DNA from 4 places in the Bradyrhizobium sp. UFLA01-814 genome. Region 2 is predicted to be linked to each of the others. Evidence: predicted binding sites of a transcription regulator. Region 2 holds the regulator's gene; each other region holds the start of a gene.
What was found. The regulator PhoB, encoded in region 2, activates phosphate uptake and scavenging genes when phosphate is short. The targets are predictions, from matches to a motif close to TGTCATNNANCTGTCAT.

Region 1: the regulator PhoB is predicted to act here: its motif matches at 1,928-1,944, upstream of phnF (phosphonate metabolism transcriptional regulator PhnF).
Region 3: the regulator PhoB is predicted to act here: its motif matches at 1,429-1,445, upstream of PMN64_RS27525 (DUF2794 domain-containing protein).
Region 4: the regulator PhoB is predicted to act here: its motif matches at 2,339-2,355, upstream of PMN64_RS10600 (DUF47 domain-containing protein).

What each region holds. Positions count from the first base shown of each region.
Region 1 covers NZ_JAQOSR010000078.1:15,380-18,768, forward strand. The annotation lists gene phnE (phosphonate ABC transporter, permease protein PhnE) at 1-161, shown strand, start outside; gene phnE (phosphonate ABC transporter, permease protein PhnE) at 158-1,006, shown strand; gene phnF (phosphonate metabolism transcriptional regulator PhnF) at 1,174-1,899, opposite strand; gene phnG (phosphonate C-P lyase system protein PhnG) at 2,016-2,477, shown strand; gene phnH (phosphonate C-P lyase system protein PhnH) at 2,482-3,090, shown strand; gene PMN64_RS23220 (carbon-phosphorus lyase complex subunit PhnI) at 3,094-3,389, shown strand, end outside.
Region 2 covers NZ_JAQOSR010000040.1:12,069-15,457, reverse strand. The annotation lists gene pstB (phosphate ABC transporter ATP-binding protein PstB) at 1-647, shown strand, start outside; gene phoU (phosphate signaling complex protein PhoU) at 755-1,471, shown strand; gene phoB (phosphate regulon transcriptional regulator PhoB) at 1,618-2,328, shown strand; gene PMN64_RS14590 (GcrA family cell cycle regulator) at 2,587-3,099, opposite strand.
Region 3 covers NZ_JAQOSR010000104.1:26,249-29,637, forward strand. The annotation lists gene acnA (aconitate hydratase AcnA) at 1-33, shown strand, start outside; gene PMN64_RS27520 (DUF1223 domain-containing protein) at 196-957, shown strand; gene PMN64_RS27525 (DUF2794 domain-containing protein) at 1,502-1,873, shown strand; gene PMN64_RS27530 (Bax inhibitor-1/YccA family protein) at 2,281-3,072, opposite strand; gene PMN64_RS27535 (ABC transporter permease) at 3,307-3,389, opposite strand, start outside.
Region 4 covers NZ_JAQOSR010000025.1:45,579-48,967, forward strand. The annotation lists gene PMN64_RS10585 (peptide chain release factor 3) at 1-110, opposite strand, end outside; gene sugE (quaternary ammonium compound efflux SMR transporter SugE) at 264-578, shown strand; gene PMN64_RS10595 (inorganic phosphate transporter) at 637-1,641, opposite strand; gene PMN64_RS10600 (DUF47 domain-containing protein) at 1,655-2,299, opposite strand; gene PMN64_RS10605 (branched-chain amino acid ABC transporter permease) at 2,445-3,389, opposite strand, start outside.

The DNA.
Region 1 (3,389 bases), on a different contig from region 2:
GCGCCGGCGGCATCGGCCAGGAGCTGGTGGTCGCGATCCGCAAGTTCTACTATTCCGACGTCAGCGCCATCCTCATCACCATCATCGTCACCGTCTTCATCATCGACATCTCGACCGGCTGGCTGCGCGGCCGGCTGTTCGGCAAGGAGACCCGTCGATGAGCCAGATGCCGAGGCCGGACACCACGGAACTGCGCGCGAAGTACCCCAGCGTCTTCGAACGTCCCGCATCGGCACGGCTGGCGATGCCGGCCATGATCGCGGCGGCGCTCGCGATCTTCGTGTTCGGACTGGTCGATCTCGATTTCTCGCCGTCCAGGCTGATCGCGGGCCTCGGCCAGCTCGGCTGGATCACCATGCTGATGCTCCCGCCGAATCCGGGCTCGTCGTTTCCGCTCTACATGCAGGCGCTCGGCGAGACGCTGTCGATCGCGGTGCTCGGCACCACGCTTGCCGCGCTGCTGGCGCTGCCGGTCAGCCTGCTGGCGGCGCGCAACATCATCCCCTCGAACCTGATCCGCTTTCCGGTGCGCCGCTTCCTGGATTCGATCCGCGGCGTCGATACGCTGATCTGGGCGCTGGTCTGGATCAACGTCGTCGGTCTCGGCCCGTTCGCCGGCGTGCTCGCGATCATGGTGTCCGACTTCGGCGCGTTCGGAAAGCTGTTCTCGGAGGCGATCGAGGCGGCGGATCGCAAGCAGGTCGAGGGCATCCGCGCGTCCGGCGGCAACGCGCTGCACGAGATCCGCTTCGGCCTGCTGCCGCAGGTGCTGCCCGTGATCGCCGGGCAGGTGCTCTACTTCATCGAGTCGAACACGCGTTCGGCGACCATCATCGGCATCGTCGGCGCCGGCGGCATCGGCTTGCAGCTCGCCGAGCAGATCCGCGTGCTGGAATGGCAGAAGGTATCGTTCCTGATCCTGATGATCCTGATCGCGGTTGCCGCGATCGATTTCATCTCCAGCAAGCTGCGCTTTGCGATCATTGGACAGCGCGCCGTGGTGTAGCTTCTTCTTCGCCTCTCCCCGCGTGCGGGGAGAGGCCGGAATTTCGCGCAGTGCAAATTCCGGGTGAGGGGGACTCTCCGCACACTCAAAGCTTTCGAAGTCGCGTAGACAGCCCGTCACCCCAACCCTCTCCCCGCAAGAGCGGGGCGAGGGAGAAGAGTTCATCGTCAACCGTTCTCGACCAGAAACTCGACGCGCTCGGCGGCGAAGCGCGAGCGCTTGGTCACCAGCGGCTGGTCCAGCATGTCGACGTCGGTGGCGTCGACCACCAGCACCGGCCGTCCCAGCGGCAGGTCGAGCCGCGCGGCGTCGGTCGCATCGACGATCGCCGCAGTGATCCGGGTCGAGGCGCGGTGGTAGTCCTTGACGCCGTAATGTCCGAGCAACTTGGTCATCGAGCGAACGTTGGCGAATACGCTGCCGGCATCGGGAAACCGCTCGGCCGACAGCCAGGTGGTGGAAACGCAGATCGGCGTCCGGTCGGCGAGGCGCACCGCTTCGATCCGGATCAGTGGCGCACCGATCTTCAGGCCCAGTTCGCGTGCGATCTCGCGGTTGGCAACGTCGTCGCCTGCCTCGATCAGCTGGCCGCGCGGCTCGTGGCCGCCGGCGCCGACGATCTCGGAAAATCGCGTGCGTGAGCGCAAGGGATAGGCGAGGCGCTGGGCTTCGACATAGGTGCCGCTGCCGCGCTCCGCGCGCACCAGGCCGCGCTCGGCCAATGCGGCGAGCGCCCGCCGCACGGTGTGGCGGTTGACCCGGTACGTCTCGGCGATCTCCATCTCGCCGGGCAGCTTTTCGCCGGCGGCAAAGCGGCCGTCAGCGATGCCGCGCTCGATGCCGTCGGCGACCTGCCGCCACAAGGCGACGCCGGAACTTTCCTGCATGCTCATGGCGCGGTGATACCAGAAATCTTTGGTTTGTCACGAAACAGTCATGGCGCTCCGCTATCAAGTTGTCTAGTATCATAGACAACTTGATGCAAGCAAGGCTGCCCAAAGGTTTGCCCATGAGTTCGACCGGACCAAACAGCAAACAGGCCCAGCGCAAGGCCGCGATGACGGTGCTGGCGCACGCCGCCGCGACCGACATCGCCGGCAGGCTGGCGGCGATCGAGGTGCCCGCGCATGAGAACCTGCGCGAGCCGGAAAACGGCCTTGTGATGCTGCGCGGGCGGATCGGCGGCGACGGTGCGCCGTTCAATCTCGGCGAGGCGACGGTGTCGCGCGCGGCGGTGCGGCTTGCGACCGGCGAGGTCGGCTTCGGCTACACGCTTGGCCGCGACGCGCGGAAGGCGCAGATGATCGCGCTGTGCGATGCCATGGTGCAGTCGGCGGAACTGTCCGGCGAGGTGGAGGCCAAGGTGATCGCGCCGCTGCGCGTCGCCATGAACGCCGAACGCGGCCGCAAGGCGGCGGAAACCGCGGCGACGCGGGTCGATTTCTACACGATGGTGCGCGGTGAGGGATGATGCAATGACGACGATTGCCGAAATGCCCGCGGGCTTTGCCGACAAGGTGCTGTCGGCGCAGTCGACTTTCCGTTCCGTGATGGATGCGATGGCGCGCCCGGGTAGCGTGCAGCACGTCGCCGCGAGCGTGGGAACGCCCGCCGGCATGATGCGCGGCGCGGCCGCGATCGCGCTGACGCTGTTCGATCACGACACGCCGATCTGGCTTGACGCTGCGATGTCGGCGACGCCGGACGTCGCCCGCTGGCTGAAGTTTCACGCCAGCGCGCCGGTGGTGGCCGATTCCTCGATCGCGAGCTTCGCTTTGATCGGCGATGCCGCGAGCCTGGCGGCGCTCGATTGCTTCGCGTTCGGCAGCAGCGAATATCCTGACCGGTCGACCACGCTGATCCTGCAGGTCGACAGTCTGTCGCAGGGTCCGGCCTTCGAGCTGAAAGGGCCCGGCATCGACGGCAGCGCCGTGCTGCAGGCGATGATCAAGCCAAGCGACCTGTTCCAGCGGCTTGCGATCAACGAAACCCTGTTCCCGCGCGGCATCGATGTCGTGCTGGTCCATGACGATGCCATTGTGGCGATCCCGCGCACCACGCGGCTGATCGCAAGCGGAGTGTGAGCGATGTATGTAGCCGTCAAGGGAGGCGAGCGCGCCATCGAGAACGCCCATCGTCTGCTCGCGCATGAGCGGCGCGGCGACCGCGATGTGCCCGAGGTGACGCTGGCGCAGATCTCCGGGCAGCTCGCGCTTGGTGTCGATCGCGTGATGACCGAAGGGTCGCTCTACGACCGCGAGCTCGCGGCGCTCGCGATCAAGCAGGCGCGCGGCGACATGATCGAGGCGATCTTCCTGGTCCGCGCCTTCCGCGCCACGCTGCCGCGCTTCGGCGCCACCGAGCCGGTCAACACCGGCGAGAT
Region 2 (3,389 bases):
GCCCGTCCGGCTGCGGCAAGTCGACCCTGCTGCGCATCTTCAACCGGATGTATGACCTCTATCCGGGCCAGCGCGCGGTCGGCCAGCTGATGCTGGACCAGACCAACATTCTCGACCCCAAGCTCGACCTCAACTTGCTGCGCGCGCGGGTCGGCATGGTGTTCCAGAAGCCGACGCCGTTCCCGATGACGATCTACGAGAACATCGCCTTCGGCATCCGCCTCTACGAGAAGATCTCGAAGTCCGAGATGGACGACCGGGTCGAGAAGGCGCTGCGCGGCGGCGCGCTGTGGAACGAGGTCAAGGACAAGCTGAACGCGTCCGGCCTGTCGCTCTCCGGCGGCCAGCAGCAGCGCCTGTGCATCGCGCGCACCGTGGCGGTGCGCCCCGAGGTGATCCTGTTCGACGAGCCGTGCTCGGCGCTCGACCCGATCTCGACCGCCAAGGTCGAGGAGCTGATCCAGGAGCTCTCCGAGGACTACACGATCGCGATCGTCACCCACAACATGCAGCAGGCGGCGCGCGTCTCCGACAAGACCGCCTTCATGTATCTCGGCGAGCTGATCGAGTTCGACGACACCAACAAGATCTTCACCTCACCGAGCGATCGGCGCACCCAGGACTACATCACCGGCCGGTTCGGTTGACCGGCGCATGATCCGGAAAAGTGGAAACCGGTTTTCCGATCAGGGCATGCTAAAATTCAGGACACGAAACCATGATCCCCGGGATCATGGTTTGAGGGAGACAAGCGATGGCTTCTGAACATACCGCCAAGGCATTCGACAGCGACCTGCAGGAGTTGACCCGCCTGGTCGCCGAGATGGGCGGCCTGGTCGAGCGGATGATTACCGAGTCGGTCGACGCGCTGATCCGTCGCGACGTCGCGCTCGGCAAGCGCGTGGTCGCCGCCGACATCGAGATCGACAATCTGCAGCGCAACATCGAAGAGCGCGCGGTGCTGACGATCGCGCGCCGCCAGCCGATGGCGATCGACCTGCGCGAGATCGTCAGCGCGATGCGCGTCGCCACCGACCTCGAGCGGATCGGCGACCTCGCCAAGAACATGGGCAAGCGTGTCGCGGCGCTGGAGAGCGATTTCCAGCCGCTGAAGCTGATCCGCGGCCTCGAGCACATGACCGACCTCGTGCTGTCGCAGGTCAAGTCGGTGCTCGACGCCTACGCCGCGCACGACCTGCCGGCGGCGATGAACGTCTGGAAGGGCGACGAGGAGGTCGATGCGATCTGCACCTCGCTGTTCCGCGAACTGCTCACCTACATGATGGAAGATCCGCGCAACATCTCGTTCTGCATCCATCTGATGTTCTGCGCCAAGAACATCGAGCGGATCGGCGATCACGCTACCAATATCGCAGAGACCGTGTTCTACATGATCGAGGGCCAGCAGATCACCGACAAGCGCCCGAAGGGGGACATGACCACTTTTGCCACCACGGTGCCGGGCAACTGAAGGCATCATCGGCAAGCGCGAAACCGGCAAGAGTGAAACTGGACGATCCTCGCGACAATTCGTTTCCGCGGGGACTATGCTCAAGGAAGTAAGCGTTTCGGTTTGCGTCTGGGCAACGGATCACCACAGAGAAAGAACTTAAACCGATGAGCGCACGCATTCTGGTAGTCGAAGACGAGGAAGCGCTGACGACGCTGTTGCGCTACAACCTCGATGCGGAAGGCTACGATGTCGAGACGGTGGGGCGCGGCGACGATGCCGACACGAGGCTGAAGGAGCGCGTTCCCGACCTCGTGGTCCTCGACTGGATGCTGCCGGGCCTGTCCGGCATCGAGCTGTGCCGCCGCCTGCGGGCGCGGCCCGAGACCAAGCAGCTTCCGATCATCATGCTGACCGCGCGCGGCGAGGAAAGCGAGCGCGTGCGCGGGCTTGCCACCGGCGCCGACGATTACATCGTCAAGCCGTTCTCGGTGCCGGAGCTGCTGGCGCGGGTGAAGGGCCTCTTGCGCCGCGCGAGCCCGGAGCGGCTTGCAACCGTGCTGACCTATGGCGACATCGAGCTCGACCGCGAGAAGCGCCGCGTGGCGCGCTCGGGCCGCCCGATCGATCTCGGGCCGACCGAGTATCGCCTGCTCGAATTCTTCCTCGAGCATCCCGGCCGCGTGTTCAGCCGCGAGCAACTGCTCGACAGCGTCTGGGGCCGCGACATCTACATCGATGAACGCACCGTCGACGTGCATATCGGCCGCCTGCGCAAGCTGCTCAATCCGGGCCGCGAGCAGGATCCGATCCGCACCGTGCGCGGCGCCGGCTACGCGCTCGACGACCGCTTTGCCAAGGCCGAGCCGCAGCCGTAATGGCCGTTGCGGGATTCATATCCCGTAGCACGGTGTCGTCCCGGCCTAGTGCGCAATTGCGCACGGGAGCCGGGACCCATACGCCGCGGCCGGCGTAATCGGCACGGGGCCAGACGGCTTTCTAACAACACGCATTAGTGGTTATGGGTCCCGGCTTTCGCCGGGACGACGCCGATGATGTAACGGGCCACGCGCCATAAAAAAATCCCCGCTTTCGCGGGGATTTGTTTTTCAGGTCTTCCGTAGTTTCCCGAGTGCTCACTTGATCTGCGGTTTCGCCGACGGCCGGCGGCGATCGGCGGCGGGCTGGTAGGCGACGCGCGAGTGATGCGCGCAATAGGGCAGGCCGCCGAGCGCCTTGCCGCCGCAGAAGAAGAATTCCGGGCTTGAGGGATCGCCGACCGGCCAGTGACAGGTGGCCTCGTTGAGTTCGAGCAGCGACAGCCGCTGGCTCATCGGCACCACATTGTCGTAGGAGATCGGATCGGGCTCCATCTCGACCTCGAAGGCGTGCGCCAGCGCGGTGTTGCCGCGGGACACCGGGCGCGCCACCCGCATCATGTGCTGGGCGGGGCGGGCCTTGCGCTGCCGCGGCGCGGCCGTGGAGGGGGCCTTGGCGCGGCCGGAGAGGCCGAGCCGATGCACTTTGCCGATCACGGCGTTTCGCGTCACATTGCCAAGTTCCGCCGCGATCTGGCTGGCCGACAGGCCAGACTCCCAGAGTTTCTTCAGCTGCTCGACGCGATCGTCGGACCAGGTCAATACAGTCATCGCATTCTTCCCTTCGCGTAGCGCCGGCCAATCATTGGAGCGGCGCTGCGAGCCAATCTGGACAAATATCCCTGCGGCCAGAATCCCTTAGCCCTCGCCGGGCGCGGTCTTGCGCCCGAACGTTTACGCGCGATACGAAGGCTACTTAGAGGGTCCAGTACTGCCGCACGAGATGTCGTACCCGACAGGCCAAACGCTACAATATGGCGTGACTCTGGCGCAAGAGTCCGCGGCCGTGCGTCCACATGTTCCGATACAGTTAAGCATTGCGATGAGGCTTTTCCACCGCA
Region 3 (3,389 bases), on a different contig from region 2:
CTGCATTATGTGCTGCGCAAACTCGCGGCCTAACGCGGATTTGTGATCGGTGCCTCACCGCTTAGTGAGTAGCGACTAAAAAGAAGGCGGCCTATGAAAAAGGCCGCTTTCTCGCGTTTTGGGGCACGCAAGTTCAGGGACAGACTTCATGCTCCGTACAATTACGGATGGAAATCATCACGACTGGTTCGCAGTATGACAGCGATGATGGCCTATAATTCTATCTCGCGATGGTCCAGCGCCCTTGGTATCTGCGCAATCGTCGCGATCATCCGCCCCGCCCACGCCGATCCGCGTGCCGTCGTCGAACTCTTCACCTCGCAGGGATGCTCGTCCTGTCCGCCCGCGGACAAGATCATCGGTGACCTCGCGAAGGACCCCAACGTCATCGCGCTGAGCATGCCGATCGACTATTGGGACTATCTCGGCTGGAAGGACACGCTGGCCGATTCCCGTTTCAGCGCGCGCCAGAAGGCCTATTCGCATGTGCGCGGCGATCGCGACGTCTACACGCCGCAGGCCGTGATCAACGGCTCCGCGCATGTGATCGGCAGCGACCGCGCCAGCATCGAGAGCGCGATCAAGGACACCGAGAAGGGCGGCAGCGTGATGTCGGTGCCGGTGACGATGACGCTGACCGGCAAGCAGATCAACGTGTCGGTCGCCGCGTCGAAATCGCCCGCAGTGTCGCGCGGCGAGGTCTGGATTTGCTCGATCTCGAAGTCGGTGCCGATCTCGATCGCGCGCGGCGAGAATCGTGGCCGCGAGATCACCTACCACAACGTGGTGCGCAATCTCCTCAAGGTCGGTGACTGGAACGGTTCGTCCGGGAGCTGGACCGTGCCGCTGGAGAACATCACGCGTGACGGTGTCGATGCTGCGGCGGTGTACGTCCAGGACGGCAACCGCGACAAGCCGGGCCCGATGCTCGGCGCTGCCTTCACCTCGCTTCACTAGAGCCTTGCTGCGGTAAGGCGCGATGCGCCGGCTTCCGCCCGTGGCGGCGCCGTTGGACCGCACGCACGTTGTCGTGCAGCCGCGCATGGCGACGAACCTGCATTCAGTGATTTGCCGAAAGGAAAGCGCCGGGGTTTTGCGCGCGTCTCGCTTGCGCAGGTCCCAAAAACAAAAAGGACCAACTTTCGTTGGCCCAGTGTTGGGATTTAACTCCCCTGCGAACAGGCCCGATCCCGACGGCCCCGGGGGGCTGGGGGCTGAGGAATCCGGAACCGAAAGGACCGGGCCAACGCAGGATTTCCTTTTCGCAGGGCAGCGGGGCGGGCGATGGGCGGAAGTGGGGCAGCAATATGATTCCGCTAACGTTCCCGTGACTCTGCGGTTTTCCGGACAATCCGCCGCGCGCGGCCGTGGTTAAGGCCCGGTTGCATTGCGATTGGCCCCTTGCGGGCACGCTCGCTTAGCGCGATCATGTCACTCTCGTGACGATCCCGAAGAGGGGCCTTCGGAACCCGATCGTCGCCGAGGTGACAGGAGGCGCTCGATGAGTTTGATCTCGGAGGACACCGATCCGAGCGGGAGTCGTGCCGCGGCGCGCACCGCCGCCGCGACCCCTCAGCCCAACCGCGTGACTTTCAATCGACTTGAACTCAACCGCATTCTCAATCTCTACGGCCGCATGGTCGCCGACGGCGAGTGGCGCGATTATGCGATCGACTTCCTGAAGGACCGTGCCGTGTTCTCGGTGTTCCGGCGCGCGTCGGAAGTGCCGATCTACCGGATCGAGAAGGACCCCCGGCTTGCGCGCAAGCAGGGCATGTACAGCGTGATTTCCGCGACCGGCCTGATCCTGCGCCGCGGCCATGAACTCGAACGCGTGCTGTTCGTGATCGACCGCAAGCTGTCGCTGGTGTAGGGATTTCTCGTAGCCCGGATGAGCGAAGCGACATCCGGGAGGATCTCACCACCCGGGTACAGCTTCCCCGGATATCGCTTCGCTCATCCAGGCTACAAATCCGCTAATCCGCCGGCGCAGTTGTGCGGCCCTCGCGCGGCCTCGCCACTATTTTTGCCTCGCGCAAACGAAAAGCTTGTAGCCCGGATGGAGCCAACGGGTCGCGCGAACGCGCGCCCGATGACAGGCTTCGCGAAATCCGGGACTGTCGCAGCCCGGGACTGTCGCAGCCATGGATGAACTTGCCCCGGATTGCGCTGCGCTTCATCCGGGCTGCGCCACATCCTGCCCCGCGCAACAGAAAAAGCCCCGGCCGGATGGCCGGGGCTTGGATTGCAAGGCTGGATCGATCGGCTCGCTCGAGGCGCTTAGTCGCGCTGGCCGAGCAACTGCAGGAGCAGCGTGAACAGGTTGATGAAGTTCAGGTAGAGCGACAGCGCACCAGTGATTGCCGCCCGCTCTGCCATCACGCCACCCTGCGAGGCGTAGCCGTAGATGTAGTCGTTCTTCAGCCGCTGGGTGTCCCAGGCGGTGAGGCCCGCGAACACCAGCACGCCGACCACCGAGACGATGAACTGCAGCGCCGAGCTCGCCAGGAACAGGTTGACCAGGCTCGCGATGATGATGCCGATCAGACCCATGAACAGGAACGAGCCCATGCCGCTCATGTCACGCTTGGTGGTGTAGCCGTAGAGGCTCAGCGCACCGAACGTCGCCGCGGTGATGAAGAACACGCGCACGATCGAGGTGTGCGTGTACACCAGGAAGATCGACGACAGCGACAGACCCATCAGCGCCGAGAACACCCAGAACAGGAGTTGGGCGGTCGCGGGCTGCAGGCGGTTGATGCCGGCCGAGATGACGAACACCATCGCCAGAGGGGCGAGGATGAACAGCCACTTCAGCGGGCTCACGAACATCGCGTAGCCGAATTGCGTCAGATAGGCGTTGCCGAACTTGGCGACGGCGGCCGACTGGTCGGTGGTCACCGCACCCATGTAGACGCCGAGCGCGGCGAGGCCGGTGATGGCCAGGCCGATGCTCATGTAGTTGTAGATGCGCAGCATGTAGGCGCGCAGACCGGCGTCGACGGCCGCAGCGTCAATGCGCCCGGCGGCCCGGCCGAAAGGAGAAGCGTAGTTGCGGTCTAGGTCCGACATGGTCGAATTCCCGTGGTTGGTCCCGGTGGAGCGCAAGGGATTTGCGGCGCCGGTCGTAAATCTATCTCAGATGGCTCGGTTTGCGGAACATTAATTCCGTGTCATTCAAACCGACTATCCGACCCGATTGGTATGTGGGAAATTAACACATCCGACGCAAGCTTCCACGCGCGGCCGAATGTCGCTCTACCCTAGCGTTATAGGCAAAAACGGCGCTCGCGCCGCTACATTTTGTCACAAATTCCGCAACACTGAGGCCGGCTTCTGGTTTAGCGCGAGCAGCGTCCCGGCGAGCCCCAGTCCGACCGTGACGACCA
Region 4 (3,389 bases), on a different contig from region 2:
GTCTTGCCGGCATCCGGGTGCGAGATGATCGCAAAGGTGCGCCGTCGCGCCACTTCCTCTGAAAGTGGCGAGCGGGACGGCGATTCGGCTGAAACTGAAATGTCGGACATGGCGGGGCATTTGGCAGGGAAAACGGGCGCAATCAAGGGCGTTTTGTCGCAATGCGGAACGGCCGCACCATCCCCATATAGGCACCGGAAGGACGACCTTCTCCTCACCATACCATTCGCGGGGACGACCCTGCCTTATCCGGAGGGTTCGTGATGGCTTGGACCATTCTGTTCACCGCTGGCCTGCTCGAGATCGGTTGGGCGATCGGGCTGAAATATACCGAAGGTTTCTCGCGGCTGGTACCGTCGGTGCTGACGCTGGCGGCGATGGCCGGCAGCGTGATCCTGCTCGGCCTCGCGCTCAAGACGCTGCCGATTGGAACCGCCTATGCGGTCTGGACCGGGATCGGCGCGGTCGGCACCGCGGCGCTCGGCATCATCCTGCTCGGAGAACCCGCGACCGCGATGCGGCTGGCCAGCATCGGACTGATCGTTGCCGGCATCGTCGGGCTGAAGCTGGTCGGCTGATGACTTCCTTGGGACGCGTTTTCCTAACGCGAACCGGCTTCCACTTCGCTCGAAAACGCTACTTCAGAATCTGCACCGCCCAATAGCTCGCGGCTGCGACCGCAGCCGACGCCGGGATCGTGATCACCCAGGCGTAGACGATCGAGCTCGCCACATTCCAACGCACGGCGGAGAGCCGCCGTGCGGCGCCGACGCCGACGATGGCGCCGGTGATGGTGTGCGTGGTCGATACGGGAACCCCGAGATAGGTCGCCATGAACAGCGTCGCGGCGCCGCCGGTTTCGGCGCAAAAACCCTGCATCGGCGTCAGCTTGGTGATCCGCAGCCCCATGGTGCGGACGATCCGCCAGCCGCCCATCAGCGTGCCCAGCGCCATCGCGCTCTGGCAGGCCAGCACCACCCAGAACGGAATCTCGAAGGTGTCGCCGAGATGGCCCTGCGAATAGAGCAGCACGGCGATAATGCCCATGGTCTTCTGCGCGTCGTTGCCGCCATGGCCGAGCGAATAGAGTGACGCCGAGGCGAATTGCAGGATGCGGAAGGCGCGATCGACCGCGAACGGCGTCGAGCGCACCGAGAGCCAGGACACGATCGCAACCAGCACCAGCGCCAGCAGGAAGCCGACCAGCGGCGACAGCACGATCGCGAGCAAGGTCTTGGAGAGCCCGCTCCACACCGCCGCCGAAATCCCCGCCTTCGCCATGCCGGCGCCGACCAGGCCGCCGATCAGCGCGTGCGAGCTCGATGACGGAATGCCCAGCGCCCAGGTGATCACGTTCCAGACGATCGCGCCGACCAATGCTGCGAAGATCACGGTCGCATCCACCACCGACGGCTCGATGATCCCGGTGCCGATGGTATTGGCAACGTGCAGGCCGAATACCAGGAACGCGACGAAGTTGAAGAACGCGGCCCAGAACACCGCGTATTGCGGCCGCAGCACGCGGGTCGAGACGATGGTCGCGATCGAGTTCGCGGCATCGTGCAGGCCGTTCAGGAAGTCGAACAGCAGCGCGACCGCGATCAGGATGGTCAGAATTGGAAGACCCAGCGTGGCGTCCACGTGATGCCCCGCTCTACACTTGCTCGATCACGATCGAGTTGATCTCGTTGGCGACGTCGTCGAAACGGTCGGCCACCTTCTCGAGATGGTCGTAGATCTCCGCGCCGACGATGAAGTCCATCGTGTTGGCGTTGCGGTGCTTCAGGAACAGCTCCTTGAGCCCGATATCATGGAGATCGTCGACCCGGCCCTCGAGCTTGGTCAGTTCCTCGGTGATCTGGGTCAGCATCGAGACGTTCTGGCCGATGCCCTGCAGCAAGGGCAGCGCGCGGACCACCAGATTGGCGCATTCCACGATAAGCGTGCCGATCTCGCGCATCGGCGGCTCGAACTCGCGCACCTCGAACAGCATGACCGCCTTTGCGGTCGCCTGCATCTGGTCGACCGCATCGTCCATCGAGGTGATCAGGTTCTTGATATCGCCGCGATCGAACGGGGTGATGAAAGTGCGGCGAACCGCGGTCAGGACCTCGCGGGTGACGCTATCGGCGTCGTTCTCGAACTGATTGACGCGCTGGCAAAAGACGGGCGTCTCCTCCCCGCCCTTCAGCATGTCCTGCAACGCCAATGCGCACTGCACGGAGGTCTGGGCGTGGCGGGCGAACAGGTCGAAAAAGCGCTCTTCCTTGGGCAGAAAGGCGCGAAACCACCGCAGCATGTCTCAGTTCCATCATTCCGGGACAGCCCTTTTAGCGGCTGTCACAGAACTGTCATAGAGCATCTGGCGGGGAAAGCACCGGGATCGACCGCCCAAACGGGCGGTCGTCCACCGCTATGTCGGCCGAAAATCGCCGAGACCTGCCCTACAGCGACCGCCGCAACAAATGGGCCAGCTCACCGACCAGGCCGCGCCGGAACAGCAGCACGCAGGCCACGAAGATCACGCCCTGGATCACCGTCACCCACTGGCCGAAGCCGGCGAGATACTGCTGCATGGCGATGATCACGAAGGCGCCGACCACCGGGCCGAAGATGGTGCCGAGACCGCCGACCAGCGTCATCAGCACGATTTCACCGGACATCGACCAGTGCACGTCGGTGAGCGAGGCATTCTGCGCCACGAACACCTTCAGCGAGCCGGCAAAGCCCGCCAGCGTGCCCGACAGGATGTAGGCCAGCATCTTGTACTGGTCGGTCTTGTAGCCGAGCGAGATCGCGCGCGGCTCGTTCTCGCGGATCGACTTCAGCACCTCGCCGAACGGCGAGTTGATGGTGCGGTAGATCAGCAGGAAGCCGGCAAGGAAGCCGACCAGCACGACGTAATAGAGCACCAGCGGCTTCGACAGGTCGAAGATCCCGAGCAGGTGGCCCTGCGGGATGCCCTGGATGCCGTCCTCACCATGGGTGAACGGCGCCTGCAGGTAGATGAAGTAGAGCAGCTGCGACAGCGCCAGCGTGATCATCGAGAAATAGATGCCTTGGCGGCGGATCGAGATGAAGCCGGTGACCAGGCCGAGCAAGGCCGCGGCCGCGGTGCCGACCAGGATGCCGAGCTCCGGCGACAGCCCCCACACCTTCAGCGCGTGCGCCGAGACGTAGCCGGCGGTGCCGAGGAACATCGCGTGGCCGAACGACAGCAGGCCGCCATAGCCGATCAGGAGGTTGAAGGCGCAGGCGAGCAGCGCGAAGCACAGCGCCTGCATGACGAAGAACGGATAGATCCCCGTCCACGGCACGATCGCCAGCAACAGCGCCATCGCGGCGAATACGATCATCTCGTCGCGCATCGCGCGCGGCGTGATCGGAAG